2 regions of the Amycolatopsis sp. NPDC049688 genome follow, and region 1 is predicted to be linked to the other one. Evidence: riboswitches for the same ligand, from Rfam matches in the RefSeq annotation. Region 1 holds a riboswitch; the other holds the start of a gene.
The links. A riboswitch is a leader RNA that binds a small molecule or an ion and turns the genes downstream of it on or off. The one in region 1 is predicted to bind glycine.

Region 1 (15,640 bases):
CCCGGGCCGACGAAGTGGTGCGGGAGCTCGCGGCCCTGTCCGTGACCCTGCACACGCTGCTCGTCAAGGCCGGAATCCGTGGCGTCGCCGGGTGTTGATCGATAACGGGGCAGTGAGATCCTCTTTGCGGTCCCATGTCAATGACTGAATGTTCGGCACCGCATGCCGTACCGTGAAGGGACGGGTTTGCGGCAGGCGAACCGAGAGAGTCCGGACAGCGAGCACAGCGCACGGATGACGGGTAGCGTCGGGAGTGAGGGCGTGAAGCCGGTTCAGCGCTGCAGCCCGTGTGCACGAGAGGGAGGCGAAGCCCGATGAGCGAAATGCGCGTCGTCGGTGTGCGGGTCGAGCTGCCCGCGAATCAGCCGATCTTGTTGCTGCGGGAGACCGAAGGCGAACGGTACCTGCCGATCTGGATCGGCTCGGTCGAAGCCACCGCCATCGCCTTGGAGCAACAGGGGGTCCGGCCGGCCCGCCCGCTCACGCATGACCTGCTGAAAGAGGTCATCGGAGCACTCGGCCGGGAGCTCGAGCAGGTCGTCATCACCGACCTGAAGGAGGGCACCTTCTTCGCGGAGCTCGTCTTCGACGGCGACATCCGGGTGTCCGCCCGGCCGAGCGACTCGGTCGCGCTGGCCCTGCGGATCGGCGTCCCCATCCACGCCGTGGACTCGGTGCTGGAGGAAGCCGGCCTGATCATCCCGGACGAGCAGGAAGACGAAGTCGAGAAGTTCCGCGAGTTCCTCGACTCGGTTTCCCCGGAAGACTTCCGCGGAGCAGATACCTGAGGGGCCTCATGTCCCTGAGTGCCCACCAGGTCAGAGCTTCGATCGCCGTGTCCGACATCCACCGGGCGGTCGAGTTCTACGAAGGCAAGCTCGGTCTGCGGGCGCTGCAGTCCGGCCCGAGCGCCCACGTCGCCGACGGCAGCCGGACCTACGGATCCGGGGGCGGACCGGCGCTGAACGTGTACCAGTCCGGCACCGCGGGGAAGAGCTCGGCCACCCTGGCGACCTGGTACGTCGACGACATCGACGAGGTCGTCGGCGAACTCATCGCGGCCGGCGTCGAGTTCACCCGCTACGACCGGTTGGAACACGACGCGAAGGGGATCACCGCCCGGGCCGGCGGTGGGCGGATCGCCTGGTTCCAGGACCCGGACGGCAACACCTTCGCCATCGAAGCCGACATCTGAGGAGCGGTCCCCTCGCCGCGGCGAGGGGAACTTGCCTTGACGTGGACGTCAACGTCTAGCGTCGAAGGCATGCGGATCGGAGAACTTGCGCAGCGCACGGGTACCACCACCCGTGCGCTGCGGTTTTACGAGGACCAGGGCCTCCTGCAGGCCCGGCGCTCGGCGAACGGCTACCGCGAGTACGGAGAGGACGACCTCCAGCTGGTCAAGGAGATCCAGACCTTGCAGACGGTCGGCCTGACCCTGGAGGAGACCCGCCCCTTCGTCGAATGCCTGCGCAGCGGGCACGAGACCGGCGATTCCTGCGCGAACTCGATCGAGGTCTACCGGCGCAAGCTCGAAGAAGCCGACGCCCTGCTCGCCCGCCTCGGCGGCATCCGCGGCGAACTGGCCGCCAAGCTCGCCGCCGCGCTCGCCCGGCAGGCGCCCGATCCGTGTGCCGTGCCCGATTCCCCGCGCCCGTGAAGGAGCCCGCCGTGTCCGAAGTCCTCGAAGTCACCGACCGCACGTTCGCCGACGTGCTGAGCAGCGACGTTCCCGTGCTCGTCGAGTTCTGGGCCACCTGGTGCGGCCCCTGCCGGATGGTCGGCCCGGTGCTCGCGCAGCTCGCCGCCGAGCGGGACGGCGAGCTCGCCGTCCGGAAGATCAACGCCGACGAGAACCCGGAAACCACCCGCTCCTACCAGGTCATGTCGCTGCCGACGATGATCCTCTTCCGCGGCGGCGAGCCGGTCGAGACGATCGTCGGCGCGTTCCCGAAGGCCCGCATCGAGGACCGGCTCGACCGGGCCCTCAAGGCGCCGTCGCTTTGACGAACGTGTCCGCCACCTCGCGCCCGTACGTTTCGAGGTCCAGCGAAGGGTCGGCCGCGTAGGCCGCGGCGACACCGTCGACGGCCTGCGCGATCGACATCGCCATCACCTCGGGCGTGAATACGCCGAAGACGCCCTCGGCCTGGCCCTGCTTGAGCTGGCGGGCCAGGCCGTGCACGCGCAGGTCGTCGACCAGCACCTTCGTCATCACCCAGCCGTCGGCGTCGTCGGCGTTGGCGGCCAGCTCCGACAGCGCCCGGACGCACTCGGGGTACGCCCGCAGGAACGCGATCGACGTCTCGATGTGCGCCCGCAGGTAGCCGCGCCGGTCGGCCGGGTCGAGGCCGCCGCCGGTGCGTTCGGTGAGGAACGCACCCTTCGTCTCGACGACCGTGCTGAGCACGGCCTGCATCAGGCCGGCCTTGTTCGTGAAGTGGTACGAGATCAGCCGGGTGCTGCTGAGCCTGGCGCGCTCCTTGATCTTGGCGAAGGTGGTCCGGCGGTAGCCGAGATCGGCCAGGACGCCGATGGTCGCGCCGATGATCTGCGCCCGGCGCGCGGCCTCGGTGACGCTGAGGCCCATCTCGGCCATGAGGTCAGTGTTTACCTGCATGAGTAAAAAGTTACTCGGCTGAGTAACTCTGTCAAGGTGTTTGAATCACGCCGTAGGGGGTACGGCGAACGGCTCAAAGGCTCAGCCGACCGTTGAGGCTTGCCGCGCGTCGCGTTGACCGGCACTGTCCGGGCGCTTACCGTCGAAGAAGGGAAATCGCCACGGTGTGATTCACGGTCTGGGGCCGGACCGTGGCGGTTGATCTCCGGCGGGTCCCGCTCCTGGGACCGTCCGGCTGTCATTCGCCGGCCGTCAGGTCGGGCGAGGGGAGGCTTGCGTGGTCGAGGCTGGTTCCGAGAAGCAGCCTGTCGAGGTCGCGACTGGTGAGCAGGGGGAACTGTTCCCCGACAACTCGCTGCCCGACGAGCTGGTGGGGTACCGCGGTCCGGCGGCGTGCCAGATCGCCGGCATCACCTACCGCCAGCTCGACTACTGGGCCCGGACCAAACTGGTCGCACCCAGCATCCGCACCGCGCACGGCTCCGGCTCGCAGCGGCTGTACTCGTTCAAGGACATCCTGGTCCTCAAGGTCGTCAAGCGGCTGCTCGACACCGGCGTCTCGCTGCAGAACATCCGCGTCGCGGTCGACCACCTGCGCGTCCGCGGCGTCCGCGACCTGGCCCGGGTGACGCTGTTCTCCGACGGCACCACGGTCTACGAGTGCACCTCCCCGGAGGAGATCGTCGACCTGCTCCAGGGCGGCCAGGGCGTCTTCGGCATCGCGGTCAGCGGCGCGATGCAGGAAATCAGCGGCACCATCCACGAGTTCCCGGCCGAACGCGCCGACGGCGGCATCGTCGAGACGCACGAACCGGACGAACTCACCCAGCGCCGCAACGCCCGCAAGACCGGGTGATCACCGCTGCGGCGGACAGAGTAAGGTTCACCGTGCGGTCGACGAATCCGCGCGGGAGAGTCCGAGCCACACCTTGAGCTCGGCGCCGAAGGAGCAAATCCTCCCCGGAACCTCTCAGGCACCCTGGACCGCGCGGACGAGACGCCTCTGGAAAGCGGGTCGTCAGGACACACCCTGATGGCCCCGCCGACGGTGCAAGCCCGGGTCAACCTACGGGCGAAACTCTCAGGCGCCCTTAGGGGTCAGACAGAGCGGGGAGGGTTCCTTCGGATTCGGCGAGGTCTGCTCGCGCAAGGCGCTCGCCGGAATCCTGCGGTGGACACCGCCGATCGGAGGAGGCCATCGTGGATCCGTCACTCGCCTCCCTGGAACAGGGCATTCCCTTCGCCGACCGGCACATCGGCCCCGGTCCCGAAGACCTCCGGCACATCCTCGACGTCATCGGCGTCGCCTCCCTCGGCGAACTCGCCGAACGAGCCGTTCCCGAGTCGCTGCGGGAGTCCGCGGAGCCGCTCGACCTGCCGCCCGCCGCCTCCGAAGCGCAGGCCCTCGCCGAACTGCGGGAACTCGCCGCCCGGAACCGGCCGATGGCGCAGATGATCGGGCTCGGGTACCACGACACCGTCACCCCGCCGGTCATCCGGCGGGGCGTCCTGGAAAACCCCGCCTGGTACACCGCCTACACGCCCTACCAGCCCGAAATCTCCCAGGGCCGCCTGGAAGCGCTGCTCAACTTCCAGACCGTGATCGCCGATCTCACCGCGCTGCCCGTGGCCAACGCCTCCCTGCTCGACGAGGCCACCGCCGCCGCCGAAGCCATGACCCTCGTCCGGCGGGCCGGGCGGGCGGCGTCGTCCCGGTTCGTCGTCGACGCCGACACCCTGCCGCAGACCCTCGCCGTGCTGCGGACCCGGGCCGAACCACTCGGGATCGAGCTCGTCGTCGAGGACCTGTCCCAGGGGCTGACCGGGCTCGGGCTCGGCGGCGACTTCTTCGGCATCCTCCTGTCCTACCCGGGCGCGTCCGGCGCGGTGCACGAGCTCGACCTCACCATCAGCGAGGCGAAGCAGCACGGCGCGGCCGTGGTCGTCGCCGCCGACCCGCTCGCCCTCACCCTGCTGCGGCCACCCGGCGAACTCGGTGCCGACGTCGCCGTCGGCTCGACGCAGCGGTTCGGCGTCCCGCTCGGCTTCGGCGGCCCGCACGCCGCCTACCTCGCCGTCCGGAAGGGCCTCGAACGGCAGCTGCCCGGGCGGCTCGTCGGCGTTTCCCGCGACGCCGACGGCCACCCGGCCTACCGGCTCGCCCTGCAGACGCGCGAGCAGCACATCCGCCGCGAGAAGGCGACGTCGAACATCTGCACCGCGCAGGTCCTGCCGGCGGTGCTGGCGGCGATGTACGCCGTGTACCACGGCCCCGACGGGTTGCGCCGGATCGCGCTGCGGGCCCACCGGATGGCCACCGTGCTCGCCGCCGGCCTCGCCGAGGGCGGCGTCGACGTCGGGCACGGCGAGTTCTTCGACACCGTCACCGCGACCGTGCCCGGGCGCGCGGCCGCCGTCGTCGCGGCGGCCCGCGACCTCGGCGTGAACCTGCGGCTCGCCGACGACGACCACGTCGGTGTCGCCTGCGACGAGACCACGACCCGTGAACGGCTTTCGCTGGTGTGGAAGGCGTTCGGCGTCTCGGTGTCCGATGTGGACGGATTGGACGCCGACACCGCGGACGCGCTCCCGGTCCCGCTGCGCCGGACGAGCGGGTACCTGGCGCACCCGGTGTTCCACGCGCACCGCTCGGAAACCGCGATGCTGCGCTACCTGCGTGAGCTGGCCGACCAGGACGTCGCCCTCGACCGCAGCATGATCCCGCTCGGCTCGTGCACGATGAAACTCAACGCCACCGCGGAGATGGAACCGGTCACCTGGCCGGAATTCGCCGGGCTGCACCCCTTCGCGCCCGCCGGGGACGCGGCCGGCCTGCTGGAGGTCGTCGCCGACCTCGCCACCTGGCTCGCCCGGATCACCGGCTACGACACCGTTTCCCTGCAGCCCAACGCCGGCAGCCAGGGTGAGTTCGCCGGCCTGCTCGCCATCCGCGCCTACCACCGCTCCCGCGGCGAGCACGCCCGGGACGTCTGCCTCATCCCGGCCAGCGCCCACGGCACCAACGCGGCCAGCGCCGTCATGGCGGGCATGCGGGTGGTCGTCGTCCGGTGCGACGAGCGCGGCAACATCGACCTCGCCCACCTGAAGTCCACTGTGGACGAACACCGCGCCGACCTCGCCGCGATCATGCTGACCTACCCGTCGACGCACGGCGTCTACGAGGACACCGTCGGCGAGGTGTGCGCGGCGGTGCACGCCGCCGGCGGTCAGGTGTACGTCGACGGCGCCAACCTCAACGCCCTGATCGGGGTCGCCCAGTACGGCCGGTTCGGCGCCGACGTCTCGCACCTCAACCTGCACAAGACGTTCTGCATCCCGCACGGCGGCGGCGGGCCCGGCGTCGGCCCGATCGGGGTCCGCGCGCACCTGGCGCCGTTCCTGCCGAACCACCCGCTGCAGCCGGCGGCCGGCCCGGCCACCGGCGTCGGCCCGGTCAGCGCGGCGCCGTGGGGCAGCGCGTCGATCCTGCCGATCTCGTGGGCCTACGTCCGGATGATGGGCGCCGACGGCCTCCGCCGGGCGACCCTCGTCGCGGTGGCCAACGCCAACTACGTCGCCCGCCGCCTCGCCGGTCACTACCCGGTGCTGTACGCCGGGCGCGAAGGCCTGGTCGCGCACGAATGCATCCTCGACCTGCGGCCGCTGACGAAGGCCACCGGCATCACGGTCGACGACGTCGCGAAGCGCCTGGCGGACTACGGGCTGCACGCGCCGACGATGTCGTTCCCCGTCGCCGGGACGCTGATGGTGGAGCCGACGGAGAGCGAAGACCTCGCCGAGCTCGACCGCTTCTGCGACGCGATGATCGCGATCCGCGGCGAGATCGACCGCGTCGCGGCGGGGGAGTGGCCCCTGGAGGATTCGCCGCTGCGGCAGGCGCCGCACACCGCGCGGTGCGTTGCCGGCGAATGGGACCGGCCGTACAGCCGCGAGACGGCGGTGTTCCCCGCCGGCCCGGGCACGCCGAAGATCTGGCCGCCGGTCCGGCGCATCGACGGCGCGGCGGGCGACCGGAACCTGGTCTGCTCCTGCCCGCCGCCGGAGGCCTTCGCGGACCGGTCACAGGATCGCGGGGTAGGTTGACGCCCATGGTGAGCAGGCACGGTCCTGATCGGACGTCCGTGGTCGTGACCGGCGGGAGCGGCTTCATCGGCCGGGCCGTCGTGCGCGCCCTCCGCGACCGGGACGTGCCGGTCACCGTCGTGGACCGGATCCCCTTCCCCGAAGACACCGCCGGTGTCCGGGTGGTGACCGGTGACCTGCGCGAGGCGGCCGTCCGCGAGGAGGCCGTGACGCCCGGGACCGCGGGGATCGTGCACCTCGCCGCGCTGACGTCGGTGCTGAAGTCGGTCGAGCTCCCCGAGGACACCTTCGCCGACAACGTCCTCGTCACCCAGGAACTCCTGGAACTCGCCCGCCGCCGCGAGGTGCCGGCGTTCCTGCTCGCCTCGACCAACGCGGTGATCGGCAACGTCGGTTCGGCGACCATCACCCCGGATCTGCCGCTGCGCCCGCTGACGCCCTACGGCGCGACCAAGGCGGCGTGCGAGATGCTGCTGTCGGGGTACGCCGGGGCGTACGGCATGACGACGTGTGCGTTGCGGTTCACCAACGTCTACGGCCCGGGAATGTCCCACAAGGACAGTTTCGTGCCGCGGATGATGCGGGCCGCGCTGACCGGCAGCGGGGTCAAGGTCTACGGCGACGGCCGCCAGCGCCGCGACCTCGTGCACGTCGACGACGTCGTCCGCGCCGTCCTGCTGGCCCTGGACAGCGGCCACTCCGGTCGCGCGATCGTCGGCGCCGGCTGTTCGGTGTCCGTGCTGGAAATGATCGACGCCGTGCGCGAGGTGACCGGGGCCGAGTTGCCGGTCGAGCACGTCGAGGCCCCGGCGGGCGAGATGCCGGCGGTGGTCGTCGACATCTCGGCCAGCGCGGAGACCATCGGCTACCGGCCGGAGGTCTCGCTCACCGACGGTCTCGCCACGGCGTGGAAGTACTTCTCCGGCCTCGCGAACCGGTGAGCGGTTTTCTCCGGCGGCACTGGCTGCTCCTCCTGCTCCTCGTCCCGGCGATCACGCTGCGGGTGCTGACCTGGCTCGCCTACCGGCCGGCGCTGCTGTACATCGATTCGTTCCGGTACATCGACAACCTGCACGCGCTGCGCGCCGACCAGCTGAACCCGATCGGCTACGACCTCGTCCTGCGCCCGCTGCTCGCCGTCGGGGGGCTGGCCTGGGTCGCGGCGGTGCAGCACGCCGGCGGGGTCCTGATCGCGATCGGCGTCTACGCGCTGGTCCTGCGCCTCGGCGGCCGTCCGTGGGTCGGCGCGCTGGCCGCGGTCCCGCTGCTGCTCGACGCCTACCAGCTGCAGATCGAGCAGAACATCATGTCCGAGGTGACCTTCGAGGCGGTCCTTCTCGGGCTCCTCTGGCTGCTGCTCGGGTGGGGCACCCCGGGCTGGAAGCGCGCCGGCGCCGCGGGCCTGCTGCTCGGCTTCGGCGTGCTCACCCGGCTGATCGGCATCTCATTGGCGTTGCCGCTGCTGGTGTTCCTGGTCGTCGCCGGGGGAGCGTGGCGGCACTGGGCGGGATGGCGCCGGGCCGGCGCCGGCCTCCTCGGCCTGCTCGCCGTGCTGGTCCCGTATGCGGCGCGGGTGCATGCCGAGACCGGGAAGTGGGGCCTGACCGGGCCGTCCGGGAACATGCTCTACGGCCGCACCGCCGCCGTCGCCGACTGCGCGAACCTGCACCTCGCCCCGGAGGTGCAGGTGTTCTGCCCGGCCGAGCCGCGCGAAACGCGCCTGGTCGACAACTACACCCACGCCGACCTCGACCCGAACTGGCCCGGCCCGCTACCCCCGGGCGCGGACAAAGTCGCACTGGCGCACGAGTTCGCGATCGCCGTCCTGAAGGCCCAGCCCGGCGACGTCGCCGACGCGATCCTGACCGACTTCGCCAAGAGTTTCGCCTGGACACGCGAGCAGGACCCGGCCGACGTCCCGCTGGACCGATGGCAGTTCCAGCTCACCTACCCGCAGTGGGCCGACCAGTCGCTGATCGACCTGGTCACGCTGCAGAACGACGGCGTCGTCGCGCACGTCGACCAGCCCCTGGCGAAGATCCTGCGCGACTACCAGCTCGGCGGCGGCTACGTCTCGGGCGGAGTACTCGGCATCGGCGCGGTGTTGGGCCTGCTGCCGGTGTTCCGACGCAAGAAGCCCCTGGACCGGGCCCAGGCGGGCGCGCTGCTGGCGGCGTCGGCCGGCCTGGTGCTGCTCTTCGCCTCGGCGGTGTTCCTGTTCTCCTGGCGCTACCAGATCCCGGCGCTGGTGCTGCTGCCGGTGGCCGGGGCGCTCGGCTTCACCACGCTGACATCGGCGAGCCGGAAGCGGCTCGCGGCCTTCCCCGACGACGTCGACGCCGGTGCTCTCAACGACTTCCGCGGCCGGCACCCCGGCCTGCAGCTGGCACCGCTGACCGTCGTCATCGCCGCCTACAACGAGGCCGGCGGCATCGGCGAAGTCCTGGAAAAGATGCCCGACCAGTGCCTCGGCATGCCGGTCGACGTGCTGGTGGTGGTCGACGGCGGCACCGACGACACGGCGTCGATCGCCGAAGACCACGGCGCCTACGTCTGCGTCGCGCCGCGCAACCGCGGTCAGGGCGCCGCGCTGCGCCTCGGCTACCACCTCGCGGCCGAGGCCGGCGCCGAGTACGTCGTGACGACCGACGCCGACGGCCAGTACGACAACAGCGAGCTCGAAGCGCTCGTGCGCCCGGTCGTCGACGGCACCGCCGACTTCGTCACCGGATCCCGGCGGCTCGGGCACGAGGAGGCCGACAGCCGCGTCCGGTGGCTCGGCGTCCGCGTCTTCGCGGTCCTGGCCTCGGTGCTCACGGCCCGGCGGATCACCGACACGTCGTTCGGCTTCCGCGCGATGCGGGCGGACCTGGTCTGCGCGGTCCCGCTGAACGAGCCGCAGTACCAGTCTTCCGAGCTGCTGCTCGGCGTCACCGCCCGTGGCGCCCGCGTCACCGAGCTGCCGATGAGCATGCGGCTGCGCAAGGCGGGCAAGAGCAAGAAGGGCGGCAGCCTCGTCTACGGCGCGAACTACGCCCGCGTCATGACCGGGACGTGGTGGCGGGGGTACGTGCTGCGCCGCGGCCGAACACGAGCCGGTCGAGCAGCGTGAACTTGACGGCGAACACCAGCGCGTAGCTGGCGACGTACGCGCCGTCGACGAGCACGACCCACCAGAAGTGCGGCAGCTCCAGGGGCGTCAGCAGCGAGCCCGCGAGGGTCGTCAGGCCGATCGACGCCAGCCCGCCGAGCCCGATGACGGCCAGGTAGGGCAGCAGTTCGCGCCGCACCCGCGGCCGCCCGGTGCGGCCCCACACCCAGCGCCGGGTGACCAGGAAGTTCAGCACCGCCCCGGCCGCCCAGGCCAGCGTGCTCGCCAGGGCCGGGACCCCGCCGGCGGCGAGGACGGCGAGCAGCACGACCTGGCTGACGACGGTGGCCGCGACCGAGGTCGTCGCGGCGCGGGCCAGCCGGGCCCAGCCGCGGTGGCGGGTCTTCTCCGCCGTGCGGGGCCGCACGCCGTTGGTTACCGTCGTCATGTCCCCATCCTCCCCGCGGGCCGCGCGCGCCGCCGTCCGGCCCCCCCACGCATAGGAGATTCACAGGTCATTGCCAGGTCCTCATCAGCACGTGATCTATAGCGTTCGGGTGGCGTAAACGAGCAGGAAAGGCGGCACAATGCGTGTGCTGGTTCTCGGCGGTGACGGATACCTGGGCTGGCCGACCGCGTTGCACTTATCGGACAAAGGCCACGACGTGGCCGTTCTCGACAATTTCGCGCGCCGCGGGTACGACGCCGAACTCGGCGTCGAGAGCCTGGTCCCGATCGCATCACCGGCCGACCGCATCGCCGCCTGGCGCGAGGTCTCCGGCAAGACGATCACCAGCTACGAAGGCGACCTCCTCGACGCGGAGTTCCTGTTCGGGGCGGTGCGCGACTTCGCGCCGGACGCGGTCGTCCACTACGCCGAGCAGCGGTCGGCGCCGTATTCCATGATCGACCGCGAACACGCGGTGTACACGCAGCACAACAACGTGGTCGGCACGCTGAACCTGCTGTACGCGATCGCCGAGATCGACCCGGCCATCCACCTCGTCAAACTGGGCACGATGGGTGAATACGGCACGCCGAACATCGACATCGAAGAGGGCTGGCTGGAACTCGAGCACAACGGGCGCACGGACCGCGTGCTGTTCCCGAAACGGCCGGGTTCCTTCTACCACCTGACGAAGGTCCACGATTCGCACAACATCGAATTCACCTGCCGCGCGTGGGGACTGCGCGCCACGGACCTCAACCAGGGCATCGTCTACGGCCAGCAGACGCCGCAGACCGCGCTCGACCCGCGGCTGGCGACCCGGTTCGACTACGACGCGGTGTTCGGCACGGTGCTGAACCGGTTCGCCATCCAGGCGGTGCTGGGGCAGCCGCTGACGGTGTACGGCAAGGGCGCGCAGACCCGCGGCCTGATCGACATCCGCGACACGGTCGAGTGCATCCGCCTGGCCGTCGAGCACCCCGCCGAGCCGGGCGAGTTCCGCGTGTTCAACCAGATGACGGAGAGCATGCCGGTGGCCGGCATCGCCGAGCTGGTGGCCGACCGGTTCCCCGGCCCGGTGCAGATCGAGCAGCTGGAGAACCCGCGCACCGAGGCGCCGGAGCACTACTACAACGTGAAGCACACCGGGCTGGTCGGGCTGGGGCTGCAGCCGCACCTGCTGTCGGACACGCTGATCGAGTCCATGTTCGACATCGTGGGGGCCAACAAGCACCGGGTGAACCCGGAGAAGCTGCGCCCGACCGTCCGCTGGCGGGGTGCCCTGAAGGCCTGACAGCCCCGTGTGGGGCTCCCGGCGCCGGGAGCCCCCGCGGGTTTCAGCCGGGCAGCTTGTCGAGGAAGCCGTGCACCTTGGCGATCTTGCCGTCTTCGAGCTCGACGACGTCGAACCCGATGGCGACCGGCTCGGCGCCGGGGGTGCCGAGGTGCCACTGGAAGCGCGCGAGATCGTGGTGGGCGTCGGGGCCGGCGGGCAGGCTGAAGGTGAGCCCGCCGAACTGCTGCTGCGCCCCGGCGACGAACTGGTCGATCCCGTCGTGCCCGGCGACGGCGCCGAGCGGGTCGGTGTAGCCGGCGTCGGCGGTGAAGACGTCGGCGATGAGGGCCCGCCGCCGGTCGCCGTCCGTCTCGTTCCAGACGGCGATGTACTGCTCGACGAGGGTGCGGACGTCGGTCATGACTGGTTCCTTCCGGTTGGGGGACAACGGTTTCGGTCGTCGTCCTGCGCTGGGACCGACTTTGGCGGACGAGCGGCGGCCCGTCGATTACGCGGGAGGTAATGCCGGGGCGGCGAAAATCCGGTGGCGCCGCGAGGCCCCGCCCGCGACACTCGCCGGGTGGAGGAAGATCCGGACGACGCGTGGCACGCCAAGCCGGGACCGGCGGATCCCGGGCTGGTAGGCGAGGTGGTCGCCGCGGCCCGCGCCGAACGGCCGGCCGCGCCGCTGGAGCGGGTGGCCGTCGCTGCCTACGAAGCCGGCGTCACGCCCCTCGGCCTGATGCGGGCCTGCTACGCGGCCCAAGACAGGGTGGTCGCCGAGTCGCCGGCGGGCGACGATGATCCGGCCTGGGAAGCTCTGGCGGACCTCATGGACCGGCTCACCGGCTTCTGCGCGCCCGGCGCGCACATCGAGCCATTACCCCGGAAGTAATGGCAGCGCCGCCGTGATCGCCGTAGCGTCGCTCGCGTGACGACCATGGTGCAGGCGCGGCAGCGGCCCGTCGGTGAGCTGCTGCGGGAATGGCGGGACCGGCGCCGGATCAGCCAGCTCGATCTGGCGATCTCGGCGGACATCTCCACCCGCCACCTCAGTTTCGTGGAGACCGGCCGGTCCAAGCCGAGCCGGGACATGGTGCTGCGGCTCGGCGAGCACCTCGACGTCCCGCTGCGGGACCGCAACCGGCTGCTGCTGGCCGCCGGGTACGCGCCCGCCTACACCGAGACCGCGCTGGGGGACCCGGAGCTGGACGCCGTCCGCCAGGCCGTCCGGCAGCTGCTCGCGGGCCACGACCCGTACCCCGCCGCCGTCGTCGACCGGAACTGGAACCTCGTCGACGCCAACGCCGGCGTCGGGCTCTTCGTCGCCGGTGTCGCGCCCGAGCTGACCACCAACGTGCTGCGCGCCACCCTGCACCCCGACGGCATGGCGCCGCACATCCTCAACCTGGGGGAGTGGCGCGCCCACCTGCTCGGCCGGCTGCGGCGGCAGGTGAGCCAGACCGCGGACGCGGGGCTCGCCGAACTCCTCGACGAGCTGCGCGGCTACCCCTGCGACCAGCCGGTGCCCGAGGTCGAGGTCCCCGGCCCGGGTGACATCTTCGTGCCGCTGAAGTTCCGCCACGAAGGCACCGACCTGGCGTTCTTCAGCACGATCGCGACGTTCGGCACCCCGTTGGACATCACCGTCGCCGAGCTGGTCATCGAGTCGTTCTTCCCGGCCGACGCGGCGACGGCGGCATACCTGCGCGAGCGGGCCGTCCCGGTGGGATGATGGGGTTCCGCGCAGCATCCGAAGTGAGGATCACCGGTTGATGGCCGTCCCGCCTTCGCTCGCCCTGTCCGACGGAGTCCGCATCCCCCAGCTGCTGTTCGGCGTCGCGGGTCTGTCCCCGGCCGAGACCGGCCGGGCCGTCCGCATCGCCCTCGACACCGGCTACCGCGGCATCGACACCACGCCCGGGACCGAGGCGGCGGTCGGCGCGGTGCTCGCCGCGGCGGAGGTGCCGCGCGAGGAACTGTTCGTCAGCGTGCACGTGCCCGCCCAGGGCTACGACACCGCCCGCCGGGCCGCCGACCAGGTGCTGGCCGCGCTGCAGCTCGAGCGCGTCGACCTGTGCCTGCTGGACGGCACGAAGGGCGCGTTCACCGACACCTGGCGCGCGCTGAGCCGGCTGCGCGCCGACGGCCGGGCCCGCGTGCTCGGCGTGGCCGGCTTCGGCGCCGCCGAGCTGCGCCGGCTGATCGACGCGACCGGCTCGGTGCCGGCGGTCAACCAGGTCGAGCTGCACCCGTGGCTGCAGCAGCTCCCGCTGCGCGAGTTCCACGCCGAGCGCGGCATCGTGACCGCGGCGGCCAGCCCGGCGGCGAACACGGCGCTGCTGTCGGATGAGACGGTCACCGCGCTCGCCGCGAAGTACGGCAAGACCCCGGCGCAGATCGTGCTCCGCTGGCACCTGCAGAACGACACGGTCGCCGTGGCGGCGTCGGCCACGACGACCCGCATCCGCGAGCACTTCGGCATCTTCGACTTCGAGCTGGCCGACGACGACATCGCCGTGGTGGCCGAGCTCGACAACGGGACGCGCGTCTAGGCCGACTTGATCCCGGCGGCCGCGAAGTCGGCCTGCTGCGCGGGCTGTTCCAGGTACTCGCGGAAGGTCTGGGCGGCGCGCAGCGCGGTGTCGTCGATGCCCGGGCCGGCGAGCCCGACGAACGGGTAGTCCGCCGAGCGGGCGTTCGCCACCGACTGGGCGGGCGAGCCGATCATCTCCGGTTTCTTGGTGGTCAGCTCGCTCACCCAGTATGACGACTCGGGCAGCCAGGCGGCCGGGAGCCCGCCGATGGAGTCGAGCTTGGCCCGGCCGACCAGTGCGTCGAGCACCTGCGCCGAGGGCTTGGCGTCGATCGTGACGTGCACGCACTGGCCGTGCACGACGGTGGCGGCCTGGTTCCACCGCTGGGCGGCCGCGGTGAGGGGCTTCTGCACACTGGGGGTGACGACGATCCGCATCTGCGCGGTGCCGCCGTCGCAGCTGGCGGCCTGCGCCTCGGCCCGGCTGTTGAGCTCGTTGTCGGCCCAGTTCCAGCCGACGATGCCGAGCCCGATCAGGGCGGCGAGCACGAGGCAGGCGATGGGCCAGGTGGCGATCCGCCGCCGCGGCGCCTTCTTGCCGACGATCCGGTGCGAGCCGGTGACGTCGCCCTTCCCGACCACGCGGTGCGAACCGGTGCCTTCGCTGCGCCCGGCCCGGCTCGGCCCGGTGCTGTCGGTGCGGCCCGTCCGCTGCGGCCCGGTGGTGTCGCCGCGGTCGGGGGTCCGGAGCGCGACGGTGCTGTCGCTGTGACCCGCGCGCTGCGGCCCGGTGGTGTCACCGGGTTCGGGGGTCCGGAGGGCGACGGTGTTCTCGCTGCGTTCTGCGGTGTCGTCGCCGCGGGCGGCGAGGTCGCCGGGGGAGTCGTCCTGCCGGGTGATCACCTCGGTCCGCTCGGCGGCGGACTCGGGCTGCCGGGCGGCGGCGCGCTTGCCGCGGCGGGAGCGGGTGCCCGACTCGGCGACGGCGGGGTAGGCGGTGGTGACCTCGGCGCTGTTCTCGGCGGGTGCCTCGCGGCGGCGGGAGGCGCGCCTACCGGTGGGTTCGGCGGCCGGGTACGCGCCGGACGCTTCACCACGGCGGGCCGGGGCAGGGGCCGGGTGGGCACCGGACGCTTCGCCGCGGCGGGCGGGGTGGGTGGCGGTGGACCCGGCAGGAGCGGCGGCTGGGTGGGAGCCGGTCCCTTCGCCGCGGCGGGCGGGGTGGGTGGCGGTGGATCCGACGGGGGTGGCGGCCGGGTGGGAGCCGGTCCCTTCGCCGCGACGGGCCGGGTGCGTGGCAGTGGAAGCGCCCGGCGCCGCGGCCGGGTAGGAACCGGATGCCTCGCCGCGGCGGGCGGGGTGGGAGCCGCCGGAAGCGTCGATCCCGTACGCGCCGGAGGTCTCCCCGGGCCGCGCGGGATGCGTCGCGGTGGTCCCGGGCACGTCGATGCGGTTCGCGGCCGGGTAGGCCCCCGATGCCTCACCCCGGCGCGGAGCACGGGTCACGGTCGATTCGCCGCCGCCCGCAGCCGGGTACGCGCCGGATGCTTCGCCGCGGCGGGTGC
Region 2 (15,640 bases), on a different contig from region 1:
CGGTGACGGGACTGATGCCCGGCCAGGACGAGGTGCTCGGCTACTTCGAGACGCTGTCGAACTGGGGCCGGTGGGGCGACGACGACGAGCGCGGCACGCTGAACCACATCACCGACGACGTCCGGCTGGCGGCGGCGCGAGCCGTGCGCCACGGCCGGAGCGTGTCGTGCGCGTGGGAGGTGGCCGTCCCGGAAGAGATGGAGCGCTCGACGACGGCGTGCCCGTGCTTCGCCGACCTGCCGGGTGCCGGGACCATGCCGATTCCCGGGTTCCGCAACGACCGGCACTGGGGCTACTCGAACGAGCGGCTCGGCATCCTGTTCCACGGCAACACGATCACCCACCTCGACTCGCCGTGCCACATCTTCTGGGACGGCAGGATGTACAACGGGCGGCCGCACTCGCTGGTCGACGCCGAGACGGGAGCGGCGTGGGGAGCCGTCACGGCGGCGGCGGACGGAATCGTCACGCGGGGAGTCCTGCTGGACATCGCGAAGGTCCGCGGCGTGCCGTCGCTGGAACCGGGCGACGGGGTGTTCCCCGGCGATCTCGAGGAGGCCGAGCGCCGCCAGGGTGTCCGGGTGCGCTCCGGCGACGCGGTACTCCTGCGCACCGGCTACGGCCGCGTCCGGCACGAGTCCGGTCCGTCCGGCGAGTTCACGCAGGCCGGCTGGCACGCGTCCTGCCTGCCGTGGCTGCACGAACGGGGAGTCGCGCTGATCGGCGCCGACACGCCCACTGACGTCCAGCCGTCGGGGTACGACGACCTGGCGATGCCGGTGCACACCGTGGGCCTGGTGGCGATGGGCCTGTGGCTGCTCGACAACTGCGACCTCGAGGCGTGCGCGACGACGGCCGCCGAGTTCGGCCAGTGGGACTTCCAGCTCGCGATCGCTCCGGTCCGCTTCGCCGGGACGTCCGGAAGCCCGGTCAACCCGATCGCCACGTTCTAACGCCTGGTCTTCTTCTTGACGTCGTAGACCTCCCGCAGGTAGCGCCAGGCGGCGTTGAGCTTCTTGCGCTCCTCGGAGATCTCCTTCTCCCGGCGGCGCAGGATCCGGGTGGCGACCTCGGAGGCGAGGAACGCGCCGGCGGCGAAGGTCAGCACGCCGACGATCAGGGTCAGGGCGATCACGGTGGTGGTCATGGTGACCAGCGTCGGGCGCCCGTGGGCGATTCGTCCCTGCGCAAAGCTAGCGGGTTTCGTTAGCTTTGTGAGGTGACGCACTGGCGCGCCGACGACTGGGCGGAAGCGGTCCGGGCCGGGATCCGCTCCCGCGGTCTGTCCCTGGACGAGGCCGCGCGGCGCATCGGCGTCCCGACGTCGACGCTGCGCAGCTGGATCGAGCACCGGCACGCGCCGAAAGTCACCGTCTTCGACCACTGGGCCCAGCTCGCCGAGGTCACCGGGGTGAGCGAGGCCGAGCTGCTGCGCGTCGCCGGCGTTCTGCCCGAGTCGCTGGCCTCGCCGGTGCACGTGGCCCAGGCGGCGAAGGCGCTGCGGGAGGGCATCGACCGGGCCGGGCAGTTCCTCCGGCAGGCCACCGCGCTCGTCTACTCCTCGCCCGGCACGCAGGTGGCGAACGCGATCGCGGCGTCGCCGGTCGACTGGGAGATGCGGATCCGGTCGGCCACCCGCGGCGACGAGGTCCGCGTCACCTACCACCACTACGTCGGGATCGTGCCGCCGCGGGACTTCCCGTACGACGACGCCGAGGTGCGGCGGATCATCGAGCACGACGTCCTCGGCGAGCTGTGGCGGCCGCTCGGGCTGTACTGGCGGGTCGCGGAGGTGCACGACTGGCACGAGCCGCCGCGGCTGGTGATCCAGGTGCCCGAGCAGGAGGCGACGCGGCCGCCCGTGCCGTCGCCGGTCGTCGCCGCGCCGCCGGTGGTCGTGCTGTCGCCGATCTGGGGCTACGGCGAGCTGCTGGCGTCGCTGGTCGCCGACGGGCTCGGGTTCGGCAACGTCGACTTCCGCTACTCCGGGCTCCCGGACGCCATGGCCGACCGGGTCCGGGTCACCGCCCGTGAGCTGGCCGAACCCGCGCCGCGGCTGGTGCACTCGGTGCCGCCGATCATGCTGCTGCACGGCCTGGCCGTGCCGGACCTGACCGGACGGCTCCCGGTCGTCGTCCGCTACGGCCCGAAGATGCGCGCCCGGGCGGCCCGCATCTACCGGTCGGCGCTGCTCGAGGCGGGCTTCGACGACCCGCTGGAGGGTGCGCGGGCGATCGAGAAGGCGATCGCGGTCCCGCCGGGGTGCACGTATTTCGAGGTGACGCTGGCCGACGAGGACGTCTTCGACGGCGACCGGCCGTCGCTGGACCGCCTCAACGACGCGGTGGCCTGGCACGCCGAGCAGATCGTCGAGCAGGTGCTGCTGGGCGCCGGGCACCCGCCGGTGCCGGTGGGCGGCCCGTTGAAGCGCCTGGTCCTGCCGTCGGGCCGGGTCCGGCGGCCGCCCGCGCTGGCGGGCAGCGTCGTGCGTCGAACCGCGATCGAGGACTGATGTGGTGTTGCCCGGGTGAAGTAGACGCCCGCGGGACGGGCCGGGTACCGTAACCGCCACAACTGCAGATCGGGCCGTAGAGCCGAGGCGGGAGAGCCCTCACGAACGTGGTGGGGCACCGAAGGAGCAAACTCCCCGGAATCTCTCAGGTACCTGCTACCGCTTCGCGCGAGGCCACTCTGGAAAGCAGGCGCACCCGCGCCTCACCCAAGGTGAAAGCCGTGTCGCCCACGGTGAAACTCTCAGGTGCCATGACAGAGGGGGAGTTCCAGCGCACCGCTGTGTGCCCGGCCTTAGGAGCTCCCGATCACTTCCACGCAGTTCGACGCCCGCCACATCGGCCCGTCCGAGGCCGAACGCGCCAAGATGCTCGCCGAGTGCGGCTACGGCAGCCTCGACGCCCTCGTCGGCGCAGCCGTCCCGAGCGCCATCCGCGCCACCCGTGACCTGCGGCTCCCGCCCGCCGCGTCCGAAGAGGACGCCACCGCGGAGCTGCGCGCCCTCGCCGCGCGCAACCGGCCGATGACGCAGATGATCGGCCTCGGCTACTCCGACACCGTCACCCCCGGCGTGATCCGCCGCAACGTGCTGGAGAACCCGGCCTGGTACACCGCGTACACGCCCTACCAGCCCGAGATCTCCCAGGGGCGCCTCGAAGCGCTGCTCAACTTTCAGACCATGGTCGCCGACCTGACCGGCCTGGCCACCGCGAACGCCTCGCTGCTGGACGAGTCGACCGCCGTCGCCGAAGCCGTCACGCTGATGCGCCGCGCGTCCAAGTCGAAGTCGAACAAGGTCGTCCTGGACGCCGAGTGCCTGCCGCAGACCATCGCCGTCGTGCGCACCCGCGTCGAGGCCCTCGGCATCGAGGTCGAGGTCCGTGACCTGCTCACCGGCCTGCCCGAGGACTTCTTCGGCGTCGTCGTCCAGTACCCGGGTGCGTCGGGTGTGCTGCGCGGCCGCGGCTTCTACCACGCGATTTCCGAGTCGGCGAAGGCCGCGGGCGCGCTGTTCACCGTCGCCGCCGACCTCCTCGCGCTGACCCTGATCACCGCGCCCGGCGAGTTCGGGGCCGACGTCGCCGCGGGTTCGACGCAGCGCTTCGGCGTCCCGCTCGGCTACGGCGGCCCGCACGCCGGGTACATGTCGGTGCGCGCCGGGCTCGAGCGGTCGCTGCCCGGGCGTCTCGTGGGTGTCTCGGTCGACGCCGACGGCAACTCGGCCTACCGCCTCGCGCTGCAGACGCGGGAGCAGCACATCCGCCGTGAGAAGGCCACGTCGAACATCTGCACCGCGCAGGTCCTCCCGGCCGTGCTGGCCGCGATGTACGCGGTCTACCACGGCCCGGACGGCCTGAAGAAGATCGCCCGGCGCGTCCACGGCCTCGCCGCGGGCTTCGCCAGCGCCCTGCGCCGGACCGGCGTCGAGGTCGTGCACGAATCCTTCTTCGACACGGTCGTCGCGCGCGTCCCGGGCCAGGCCGCCGAGGTCCACGCCGCCGCCCGCGAAGCCGGCATCAACCTCGGCCACGTCGACGCCGACCACGTCCGCGTCGCCTTCGACGAGGTCAGCACGCCCGCGATCGCGGCGAAGGTCCTGCGTGCGTTCGGCGTCGAGGGCGAGGTCAGCGACGGCGTCGCGCTCCCGAACGGCCTGGCCCGCGAGAGCGGCTTCATGGGCCACGAGGTCTTCGGCACCCACCGCTCCGAGACGGCGATGCTGCGCTACCTGCGCAAGCTGTCCGACCAGGACTACGCGCTCGACCGCGGCATGATCCCGCTCGGCTCCTGCACCATGAAGCTCAACGCCACCACGGAGATGGAGCCGATCAGCTGGCGCGAGTTCGCCGGCATCCACCCGTTCGCGCCGGCCGAGGACGCGGCCGGGTACCACACGCTGGTCGGGCAGCTGGCCGAGTGGCTGGCCGAGGTCACCGGCTACGACAAGGTGTCGCTGCAGCCGAACGCGGGCAGCCAGGGCGAGCTCGCCGGCCTCCTCGCGATCCGCGCCTACCACCGCGCCAACGGCGACGAAGCTCGTGACGTCTGCCTGATCCCGTCGTCGGCGCACGGCACCAACGCCGCGTCCGCGGTGCTGGCCGGGATGCGCGTGGTCGTCGTCAAGTGCACCGACGAGGGCAACGTCGACCTGGCCGACCTGCGGGCCAAGGTGGACGCCCACCAGGACACCCTGGCCGCGATCATGGTGACCTACCCGTCGACCCACGGCGTGTACGAGCACGACATCGACGAGCTGGCCAAGATCGTCCACGACGGCGGCGGCCAGGTCTACGTCGACGGCGCGAACCTCAACGCCCTGCTCGGGCTGGCCAAGCCGGGCGAGTTCGGTGGCGACGTCTCGCACCTGAACCTGCACAAGACGTTCTGCATCCCGCACGGCGGTGGCGGCCCCGGTGTCGGCCCGGTCGCGGTGCGCGCGCACCTTGCGCCGTACCTGCCGAACCACCCGCTGCTCGACGCCGCCGGCCCGGAGACCGGTGTCGGCCCGATCAGCGGCGCGCCCTACGGCTCGGCGTCGATCCTGCCGATCTCCTGGGCCTACGTCCGGATGATGGGCGCGCCCGGCCTGACCGCGGCCACGAAGGTGGCCGTGCTCGCGGCGAACTACGTCGCTTCGCGGCTGGCGCCGCACTACCCGGTCCTCTACACCGGGCAGGACGGCCTGGTCGCCCACGAGTGCATCCTCGACCTGCGGCAGCTCACCAAGGAGACCGGCGTGACGGTCGACGACGTCGCCAAGCGGCTCATCGACTACGGCTTCCACGCTCCGACCATGTCGTTCCCCGTCGCGGGCACGCTGATGGTCGAGCCGACCGAGTCCGAGGACCTGGGCGAGATCGACCGGTTCTGCGACGCGATGATCGCCATCCGCGCCGAGATCGACGAGGTCGCCAACGGCCGCTGGAGCGCGGAGGAGTCGCCGCTGCGGGGCGCACCGCACACCGCGGAGACGCTGGTCGGGGAGTGGGACAAGCCCTACAGCCGCGAGCTGGCGGTGTTCCCGGCGGGTGTTTCGCGGAAGAACAAGTACTGGCCCCCGGTGCGTCGCATCGACGGCGCCCGCGGCGACCGTAACCTCGTGTGCTCCTGCCCGCCCCTCAACGCTTACGAAGGCTGACAGTGTCCAAAGAGACCTCCCTGCACGGAGTCCACAAGGGACTCGGTGCGCTGTTCACCGACTTCGCCGGCTGGTCCATGCCGGTCCGCTACGCCAGCGAACTGGCCGAGCACAAGGCCGTCCGCGAGGCGGCCGGGCTGTTCGACCTGTCGCACATGGCCGAAATCCACGTCACCGGCAAGCAGGCGGCCGACGTCCTGGACTACGCGCTGGTCGGCAACCTGACCGGGGTCAAGCCCGGCCGGGCGCGGTACACGATGATCTGCAACGCTGCCGGCGGGGTCCTGGACGACCTCGTCGTCTACCGGCTGGCGGACGAGCACTACCTGGTCGTGGCGAACGCGGGCAACGCGCAGGTCGTCGCGGATGCCCTGGCCGAGCGGGTCGCGGGCTTCGACGCGAAAGTGGACGACCGGTCCGAGACCACCGCGCTGATCGCCGTCCAAGGCCCGAAGGCCGCCGAAATCCTGGCCGCGGTCACCGACGCCGACCTGGACGCGCTCAAGTACTACGCCAGCGTCCCGGCGTCGGTGAAGGGCCACGACGTCCTGCTCGCCCGCACCGGCTACACCGGCGAGGACGGCTTCGAGCTGTTCGTCGACGCCGACGAGGCACCGGCGCTGTGGCGTCTGCTGCTGGAAGCCGGCGAGCCGCACGGCCTGGTCCCCGCGGGCCTGGCCTGCCGCGACACGCTGCGCCTGGAAGCCGGGATGCCGTTGTACGGCAACGAACTCACCCTCGACCAGAGCCCGTTCGAAGCCGGGCTCGGCCGCGTCGTGAAGTTCGAGAAGCCGGGTGACTTCGTCGGCCGCTCGGCTCTGGAAGAGCGGTCCGAGCAGGACGTCCCGCGCGTGCGGGTGGGCCTTCGCGGTGCCGGTCGCCGCGCCCCGCGGCACGGCTACAAGCTGCTGTCCGACGGGACCGAGGTCGGCGAGGTCACCAGCGGCGCGTTGTCGCCCACGCTGGGTTACCCGATCGCCATGGCGTACGTCGATCGGGCGTACGCCGAGCCCGGCACCGAGCTCTCCGTCGACATCCGGGGCAGGATCGAGCCCGTCGAGGTCGTCGCCCTGCCCTTCTACTCCCGCGCGTAAGGACTTTTCCCTGTGAGCATCCCCGAGAACCTGCAGTACACCAAGGAACACGAGTGGCTGAAGGTCGAGGACGGCATCGCCACCGTCGGCATCACCGCCTTCGCCGCCGAGTCGCTCGGTGACATCGTGTTCGTCCAGCTGCCCGACACGGGTTCGGCCATCACCGCGGGCGAGGTGTTCGGCGAGGTCGAGTCGACCAAGTCGGTCAGCGAGCTGTACGCGCCGGTCTCCGGCGAAGTCGTCGAGGTGAACGGCACCACATCGGACACCCCCGAGGTCATCAACTCCGACCCGTACACCGAAGGATGGCTCCTGAAGGTGCGTCTGACCGGGGACGTTCCGGAACTGCTCGACGCCGCCGCGTACGCCGCGCACACCCAGGAGAACTGATGACGACTTTCGACGCCCCCCTCGCCGACGTCGACCCCGAGGTCGCCGCGGCCGTCGCGGCCGAGCTCGACCGCCAGCAGTCGACCCTGGAAATGATCGCCTCCGAGAACTTCGCCCCCGTGGGCGTGCTCGAAGCGCAGGGTTCGGTGCTGACCAACAAGTACGCCGAGGGCTACCCCGGCCGCCGCTACTACGGCGGCTGCGAGCACGTCGACGTCGTCGAGCAGCTCGCCATCGACCGCGCGAAGGCGCTCTTCGGCGCCGAGCACGCCAACGTCCAGCCGCACTCGGGCGCGCAGGCCAACGCGGCCGCGATGTTCGCCGTGCTCAAGCCGGGCGACACGATCCTCGGCCTCGACCTCGCGCACGGCGGCCACCTGACGCACGGGATGAAGATCAACTTCTCGGGCAAGCTGTACAACGTCGTCGCCTACCACGTCGACAAGGAAACCGGGATCGTCGACGTCGCCGAGATCGAGCGGCTGGCCGTCGAGCACCAGCCGAAGCTGATCATCGCCGGCTGGTCGGCCTACCCGCGTCAGCTCGACTTCGCCGAGTTCCGCCGGATCGCGGACCAGGTCGGCGCGCGGTTGATGGTGGACATGGCGCACTTCGCCGGGCTGGTCGCGGCCGGGCTGCACCCGTCGCCGGTGCCGCACGCCGACATCGTCACCACGACCACGCACAAGACCCTCGGCGGCCCGCGCGGCGGGCTCATCCTGTGCCGCGAGGAGCTGGCGAAGAAGATCAACTCGGCGGTGTTCCCCGGCCAGCAGGGCGGGCCCCTCGAACACGTCATCGCGGCCAAGGCGGTCGCGCTGAAGATCGCCGCGAGCGACGAGTTCCGCGAGCGGCAGGAGCGCACCCTGGAGGGCTCGCGCATCCTGGCCGCACGGCTGTCGCAGGAAGACTGCGCTTCGGCTGGTGTCCGCGTGCTGACCGGGGGCACCGACGTCCACCTGGTGCTCGTCGACCTGGTCCAGTCCACTCTGGACGGTCAGCAGGCCGAGGACCGGCTGCACGAGGTCGGCATCACGGTCAACCGCAACGCCGTCCCGTTCGACCCGCGCCCGCCGATGATCACCTCGGGCCTGCGGATCGGCACGCCGGCGCTGGCCACCCGCGGGTTCCGGGCGGAGGACTTCACCGAGGTCGCCGACATCATCGCCGAGGCGCTGAAGCCGGACTTCGACGACGCCGTGCGTTCGAAGCTGCGCGACCGCGTCGAGACGCTGGCCAAGAAGCACCCGCTGTACGCGGACCTTTCCCGATGAGTGCTGCGCCTGAAGGCCGGAAGCTGTTGCGTTTGGAAGTTCGCAACAGTGAGACGCCGATCGAGAAGAAGCCGTCGTGGATCAAGACGCGGGTGCGGATGGGTCCGGAGTTCACGGAGCTCAAGGGTCTGGTTCGTCGTGAGGGTTTGCACACGGTGTGTGAAGAGGCGGGTTGTCCCAATATCTATGAGTGTTGGGAGGACCGTGAGGCGACGTTCCTGATTGGTGGGGATCAGTGCACGCGTCGGTGTGATTTCTGTCAGATCGATACCGGGAAGCCGGCGGCTTTGGACAGGTCTGAGCCGCGGAAGGTTGCGGAGTCGGTGCAGGCCATGGGCTTGCGGTATTCGACGGTGACCGGTGTGGCGCGGGATGATCTTGAGGACGGCGGTGCCTGGCTTTACGCCGAGACGGTCCGCCAGATTCATGCTTTGAACCCGGGCACCGGTGTGGAGCTGTTGATTCCGGATTTCAATGCGGATGCGGGGCAGTTGGCGGAGGTGTTCGGGTCGCGGCCGGAGGTGTTGGCGCACAATGTGGAGACGGTGCCGCGGATTTTCAAGCGGATCCGTCCCGGGTTCCGGTATGCGCGGTCGTTGGAGGTCATCACGGCGGCGCGTGAGGCCGGGTTGGTGACGAAGTCGAACCTGATCCTGGGGATGGGTGAGACCCCGGATGAGGTGGCTCCGGCGATGCAGGATCTGGTGGATGCCGGGTGCGAGATTTTGACGATCACGCAGTATCTGCGTCCGTCGCCGCGGCATCACCCGGTGGATCGGTGGGTGAAGCCGGAGGAGTTCGTGGAGCACTCGAAGGCCGCGGAGGCGATGGGCTTCGCGGGTGTCATGGCTGGGCCGTTGGTGCGGTCGTCCTACCGCGCGGGACGGCTCTACGCCCAGACCAAGCGTTACCGTGGAGAAGAGCTGCCGGAGAACCTGGCCCACCTCGCCGACCAGGGCCCGGCTTCGCAAGAGGCCAGCTCGCTGCTGGCCCGATAGGAAGGGGCGGATCAATGGCGATCAGCGTCTTCGACCTGTTTTCCATCGGCATCGGCCCGTCGAGCTCCCACACCGTCGGGCCGATGCGGGCGGCACTGACCTTTGTGGACGGACTCGGCGCCGACCTCGCCGCGGTGTCCCGCGTCCAGGCGGAGCTGTTCGGCTCGCTCGGCGCGACCGGATTCGGCCACGGCAGCGACAAAGCCGTCCTGCTCGGGCTGTCCGGTGAACGTCCCGAAGAGATCGACACCGACACCGTGCCGGGCCGGATTTCGTCGATCCGCGAATCGGGCCGGCTGCTTTTGGCCGGCACGCACGAGATCGCGTTCGACGAGGACAACGACCTCACCATGCACCGGCGCAAGTCGTTGCCCGCGCACCCGAACGGCATGGTGTTCCGCGCGTTCGACGCATCGGGCGCGCTGCTGCGCGAACGCACGTACTACTCGGTCGGCGGCGGCTTCGTCCGCGACGAGTCGTACGAAACGGACACGGTGTTCGTCGAGGACTCGACCCCGGTGCCGTACCCGTTCCGCACCGGCGCCGACCTCCTGGCGCACTGCGCTGCGACGGGGTTGCCCATCAGCGAGATCATGCTGGCGAACGAACTGTCGTGGCGTTCCCGCGACGAGGTGCGTTCGGGGCTGCTGGACATCTGGGCGGTCATGGCGGAGTGCGTCCGCAACGGCTGCACCCACGAGGGCGTGCTGCCGGGCGGCCTGAAGGTCCCGCGGCGCGCACGGGCGTTGCACGAGAAGCTGCTGGCCGAGGACGGCGCGGACGACCCGCTGTACGCGATGGACTGGGTGAGCTTGTACGCCCTGGCGGTCAACGAGGAGAACGCGGCGGGCGGCCGGGTGGTGACGGCCCCGACCAACGGCGCGGCCGGGATCATCCCGGCGGTGCTGCACTACTACCAGCGCTTCATCCGGCATTCGTCGGACGACGGAATCGTGACGTTCCTGCTCACGGCGGGCGCGATCGGCTCGATCCTCAAGCAGACGGGCTCGATCTCGGGCGCGGAGGTCGGCTGCCAAGGCGAAGTGGGCTCGGCCTCGGCGATGGCTGCGGCCGGGTTGACGGAGGTGCTCGGCGGAACCCCGGCCCAGGTGGAGAACGCGGCGGAGATCGGCGTGGAGCACCACCTCGGCCTGACGTGCGACCCGGTGGGCGGGCTGGTCCAGATCCCGTGCATCGAGCGCAACGCGGTGGGAGCCTCGAAGGCCATCCACGCGGCACGGATGGCGATGCGCGGCGACGGAAGCCACGTGGTGACCCTGGACAAGGCGATCAAGACGATGCGCGAGACGGGCGCGGACATGAGCGTGAAGTACAAGGAGACAGCCCGCGGCGGCCTGGCGGTGAACGTCATCGAGTGCTGACCGGTCGCCGCCGGCCGGCGCGGCGTGGGTCGACCGGCGGCGGCGATTGCGGCGGCCGGCGGGCGGGAAGCCGATCGGCGGCGTCTCAGCTCTCCCGGTCCTCCGGTTCCGTCGCCAGCCGCAGGCCCACCTCGACCAGCGTCCACCCGAGCTGCTGTCTCCTCGTCCCCGTCCGGCGTCTCGGCGTCGCCCGCCCGGGTGGGCGCCTGCGTACGCCGTGGCGTAGCTCGCCTTCTCGTTCGTGGACCAGGTCCTCGGCCATCAGAAAGTGCACCGGATCGCCCCCTGCGTCGATGTTCGGTGTCGGTGACTCCATCGTTGCCGACCGTGCCCGTCACGTTCCACCGGTTTTCCGGACTGCGAACACAGTGTGACGACCGGGCCGGCCGCTGGCCACTCCGAAGATGCGGAAAGTACCCTGGTGACCACTGACCGTCGCGGTGTCCGGTCGCGGGGTGAACCCGCGCCGCGGCCTAGACTCGCGGGATGGAGTCGACCTCGGTGGTGAATGCCGGCGAAGCGCTGTTCCGGCCGGTCCGCGCCGGCAACGCCTTCGAGGAAACCGTCGAGCGGCTGCTGCAGGCCATCCGGCTGGGCGTCGTCGGCGCGGGGGACCGGCTGCCCTCCGAACGGGAGCTCGCCGAACGGCTCGGCGTCAGCCGCGTCACGCTGCGCGAGGCCATCCGGGCGCTCTCCGACGCCGGTTACGTCGAGTCACGGCGGGGGCGGTACGGCGGCACGTTCGTGAACGAAAGCCTGCCCGGCCCGCCCGAACCCGACGGCAAGGTCGACGCCGCCGCCCTGGAAGACGCGCTGACCCTGCGGTACGTCCTCGAAACCGGCGCCGCGGAGATGGCCGCCGCCCGGTCGCTGAGCCCCGCCGACCGGCAGCACCTGACCGGCACGCTCGCCGAGGCCGCGGGTGCCGGCGTCGACGACTACCGCCGCAAGGACTCCCGGCTGCACCTGGCCATCGCCGAGGTGACCGCGTCCGGCTCGCTGACCACGGCGATGGCCGACGCCCGCACCCGCGTCAACCAACTGCTCGACCGGATCCCGCTGCTCCCGCCCAACCTCGAGCACTCCAACGCCCAGCACGAAGCCATCGTCGACGCCATCCTCGCGGGGGACGCCCCCGCTGCGCGGCAGGCGATGGCCGAGCACATCGAGGGCACCGCGTCGCTGCTGCGCGCCTTCCTGTCCTGAGCTTTTCGACAGAATCGATCTCGCCGCCAACCCTGACAGGATCCTGACAACTTCCGTTGCTTCCTCACCGAACCTCCTCACCCGTCCGGTCGTCATCCTTTCGTGACCTTGGCGACGGAGGATGCAGACGCGAAACCCCGGAAGTGGCGCCGTGCCCGGCGGATCGCCGGCTGGACGCTCGGCCTCCTCGTCGGCGGCCCGCTGATCGCCTTCTGGGTCTCCTACCTCGTGCTCGACGTCCGCAGCCCCCAGGAGGTCCTGGCCGGGCTCGGCAAGACCGTCGTCCTGCACTACTCGGACGGGTCCGAGCTGCTCAAGGTGGTGCCCGCCGACGGCGACCGGCTGTTCGTGCCCTACGCCCAGGTGCCCGCGAAGCTGCGTGACGCGATCATCGCGACCGAAGACCCCACCTTCTGGGACAACCAGGGCTTCGACCCGACCGGGATCGTCCGCGCGTTCTTCACCGGCGTCGGCGGCGGGTCCGGGATCACCCAGCAGTACATCAAGAAGTCCACCGGCGACGAAGACGCCACCCTCGGGCGCAAGTTCGCCGAGCTGGTGCTGGCCACGAAGATCACCCAGGAACAGAGCAAGGAACAGATCTTCGAGAGCTACGTCAACATCATCTCCTTCGGCCGCGGCACGTTCGGGCCCGCCGCGGCGATGAACGCCTACTTCGGCAAGAAACTCGACGACTCCATCACCTGGAGCGAGGCCGCCTTCCTCGCCGGGATGATCCAGTCGCCGTCGGTGCACGACCCGGCCGCCTCCGGCGACCTCCACGCCTCCCGGCGCTGGGAGTACGTGCGCGACAAGCTCGTGAGCCGCGGGTACGTCAAGAGCGGCGAACCGATGGCCTACCCCGGCGCCGAGGTCCAGCCGCCGTCGGAGACCCGCGCGGGCCGCCTCACCTACGACGAGTTCCACGTCAAGCAGCAGGTTCTGGCCGAGCTGGAGCAGGACGGTTTCCCGCTCGGCCGGCTCCAGCAGGGGAACATGACGGTCGAGACGACGCTGGACCGCGGCATGCAGGACGCCGCGAGGAAGGCGCTGCGGGACAGGCTCTCCGGCGAACCGAAGGAGTTCCGGGGCGCCGTCGTCGCCCTCGACCCGAAAACCGGGGCCGTGCGCGCCTACCAGGGCGGCGACCAGGGCGTCCGCGACTACGCGAGCACCCCGCACGCGCTCGGCTCGGCGTTCCACCCGTTCACGTTCACCGCGGCGCTGCTGCACGGCTTCGGCCCGGACCAGCCGATCCCGGCGTTCTCGAAGGTCGACTTCCTCGGCGAGACCTTTCAGTACCCGGAGGTTTGCGGCAAGAAGTGCACCCCGCGAAGGGCGGTGGAAACGCACGCCGACGGCACCCTCGTCGCGCTGGCGAAGAAGGTCGGGCCGGAGGCGGTGAGCGAAGCCGCCCGGCAGGCCGGCATCCCGGACGCCGTGGACGGTGCCCCGACCCTGCGCGAGAAGGACGGCTTCCTCATCGGCCCGGGCATCGCGATCGGCCGGTACCCGCTGCGGCCGCTCGACGTCGCCGGCGCCTACGGGACCTTCGCCGCCGACGGCCGGCGCGCCACCCCGCACCTGGTGGCGAAGGTGCGCGACGAAAACGGCGCCGTCGTCTGGGAGCACCCGGAGACTTCGAGCCCGGCGTTCGGCGACGACGACGCAAGCCGCCGCATCGCGGGCGAGGTCACCGCGACCCTGCGCACCCGCGCCGGCTCGGCGGCCCTGCACACCGGCGAGGCCGAGCACGGCAACAGCCCGGACTACCAGGACGCCTGGGCTGTCGGCTACACCCCGCAGCTGGTGACGGCGGTCTGGATCGGCTCCGACGACGAGCGCCGCCTCAAGGACGCGGCCGGCCGGAAGCTGACCGGCGACGTCGTCCCGGCCGACGTCTGGCGCGCGTTCACCGCGGCGGCCGCGCGGCCGCCGCGCTGACTCACCGCACCAGGGCCAGCACGAACCCGTCGTGGCCCTTGCCACCGACGGTCTGGACCGCGGTCGCGTCGACCCGGTCCTCGGCGGCCAGCAGGTCGAACAGCTCCCGCGCGCCGCGGACGTTCGGGTCGGTGTCGCCCGGGTCGGCCACCCGGCCCTGCCGGACGACGTTGTCGACGACGATCGTGGTCCCCGGCCGCGAGAGCTCCAGCGTGGCCCGCAGGTAGTTCGCGAGGTTGACCTTGTCGGCGTCGATGAACACGAAGTCGAACGGCCCGGACAGCGTCGGCAGCGTGTCGAGCGCGGCGCCGACCCGGATGTCGACGACGTCCTCGCCGAACCCGGCCCGCGCCAGGTTGGCCTTCGCGACTTCAGCGTGCTTCGGCTCGTACTCGCAGGTCACGAGCTTGCCGCCGGCCGGCAGCGCGCGGGCGAGCCAGATCGTGCTGTACCCGCCGAGCGTGCCGATCTCCAGGATCGTGCGCGCCCCGGCCATCCTGGCCAGCAGGTGCAGCAGCTTGCCCTGGTTGGGGGCGACGGCGATGTGCGGCAGCCCGGCGGCGTCGGCGTCGGCCGACGCCGTGTCGAGCACCGGGTCGGGGGCGAGCAGCGCCCCGGTGAGGTAGTCGTCGACATCGGTCCAGAGTGGGTCGGTCATGGCACCTCCAGCGTCAATCTAGCCCTGATGGGATCATCTTCGCCGAGAGCGTTCCCGGCGGAAGTGAAGGCACACATGGACGACTACCGCGTCGTCGCGGACGCCATCGCCGCCGACATCGAGGCCGGCCGGCTGCGCCCCGGCGACCGGCTGCCGCCCCAGCGCCGGTTCGCGCGGCAGCGCGGGATCGCCGGCTCGACCGCCGCCCGCGTCTACGGCGAGCTCGTCCGGCGCGGGCTGGCCGTCGGCGAGGTCGGCCGCGGCACGTTCGTCCGCGCGGCGAAGCCGGCGCCCGAACCCGCGCTCGCCGAACCCGGCGGTGCCCGCGTCGACCTCGAGCTCAACTTCGCCGTCCTGCCCGACCAGTCGGCCCTGCTGGCGAAAGCACTGGAACCGTTGCTGCGCGAGGACGTCCTGACCGCGGCCCTGCACCCGATCGGCGCCACGGGCACCCGGACGGCCCGCGAGGCGGCCGCCGCCCTGCTCACCCGCGGCGACTGGCGCCCGGACCCGGCGACGGTGCTGTTCACCGGCAACGGCAGGCAGGCCCTCGCCGCGGCGATCGCGGCGTTCGTGCCGGTGGGGGAGCGGCTCGCGGTGGAGTCCCTGACCTACCCGGTGGTGAAAGCGCTCGCCGCGCGGCTCGGCGTGGAGCTGGTGCCGATCGACACCGACGAGGACGGGCTCGTCCCGGCGGCCCTGGCCGCGGCCGGCCCGGTGCGCGCGCTCTACGTCCAGCCGACCCTGCACAACCCGCTCGGCACGACGATGCCCGTGCGGCGCCGGGAAGAGCTGGCCGCCGTCGTCGCCCGCCTCGACCTGCCGGTGATCGAAGACGGCATCTACACGTTCCTGCGCGACGACGTCCCGCCGTTCGCCGCCTTCGCGCCGGAGCGGACGGTCTTCGTCGACAGCCTGTCCAAGCGGGTGGCCCCCGGCTTGACCGCGGGCTTCCTCGTGCCGCCGCCGCCGTGGACCGCCCGGCTCGCGTCGTCGGTGCGGTCGGGCGGCTGGGCGGCGTCCCGCTTCGCCGTCGAAGCGGCG

Region 2: another riboswitch for glycine. It lies ahead of gcvP (aminomethyl-transferring glycine dehydrogenase); the one in region 1 lies ahead of gcvP (aminomethyl-transferring glycine dehydrogenase).

What each region holds. Positions count from the first base shown of each region.
Region 1 covers NZ_JBFANY010000001.1:1,156,010-1,171,649, forward strand. The annotation lists gene AB0J55_RS04895 (MerR family transcriptional regulator) at 1-98, shown strand, start outside; gene AB0J55_RS04900 (bifunctional nuclease family protein) at 315-788, shown strand; gene AB0J55_RS04905 (VOC family protein) at 797-1,195, shown strand; gene AB0J55_RS04910 (MerR family transcriptional regulator) at 1,265-1,660, shown strand; gene trxA (thioredoxin) at 1,672-2,007, shown strand; gene AB0J55_RS04920 (TetR family transcriptional regulator) at 1,988-2,599, opposite strand; gene AB0J55_RS04925 (MerR family transcriptional regulator) at 2,898-3,476, shown strand; glycine riboswitch at 3,519-3,617, shown strand; gene gcvP (aminomethyl-transferring glycine dehydrogenase) at 3,821-6,724, shown strand; gene AB0J55_RS04935 (NAD-dependent epimerase/dehydratase family protein) at 6,730-7,665, shown strand; gene AB0J55_RS04940 (glycosyltransferase family 2 protein) at 7,662-9,836, shown strand; gene AB0J55_RS04945 (GtrA family protein) at 9,766-10,263, opposite strand; gene AB0J55_RS04950 (NAD-dependent epimerase/dehydratase family protein) at 10,403-11,557, shown strand; gene AB0J55_RS04955 (nuclear transport factor 2 family protein) at 11,601-11,960, opposite strand; gene AB0J55_RS04960 (hypothetical protein) at 12,120-12,434, shown strand; gene AB0J55_RS04965 (helix-turn-helix transcriptional regulator) at 12,480-13,274, shown strand; gene AB0J55_RS04970 (aldo/keto reductase) at 13,315-14,094, shown strand; gene AB0J55_RS04975 (hypothetical protein) at 14,091-15,640, opposite strand, start outside.
Region 2 covers NZ_JBFANY010000006.1:349,786-365,425, reverse strand. The annotation lists gene AB0J55_RS22875 (cyclase family protein) at 3-953, shown strand; gene AB0J55_RS22870 (hypothetical protein) at 950-1,147, opposite strand; gene AB0J55_RS22865 (helix-turn-helix transcriptional regulator) at 1,220-2,512, shown strand; glycine riboswitch at 2,682-2,780, shown strand; gene gcvP (aminomethyl-transferring glycine dehydrogenase) at 2,819-5,650, shown strand; gene gcvT (glycine cleavage system aminomethyltransferase GcvT) at 5,653-6,744, shown strand; gene gcvH (glycine cleavage system protein GcvH) at 6,757-7,134, shown strand; gene glyA (serine hydroxymethyltransferase) at 7,134-8,408, shown strand; gene lipA (lipoyl synthase) at 8,405-9,406, shown strand; gene AB0J55_RS22835 (L-serine ammonia-lyase) at 9,421-10,788, shown strand; gene AB0J55_RS22830 (hypothetical protein) at 10,874-11,104, opposite strand; gene AB0J55_RS22825 (GntR family transcriptional regulator) at 11,275-11,994, shown strand; gene AB0J55_RS22820 (transglycosylase domain-containing protein) at 12,097-13,938, shown strand; gene AB0J55_RS22815 (O-methyltransferase) at 13,940-14,596, opposite strand; gene AB0J55_RS22810 (PLP-dependent aminotransferase family protein) at 14,672-15,640, shown strand, end outside.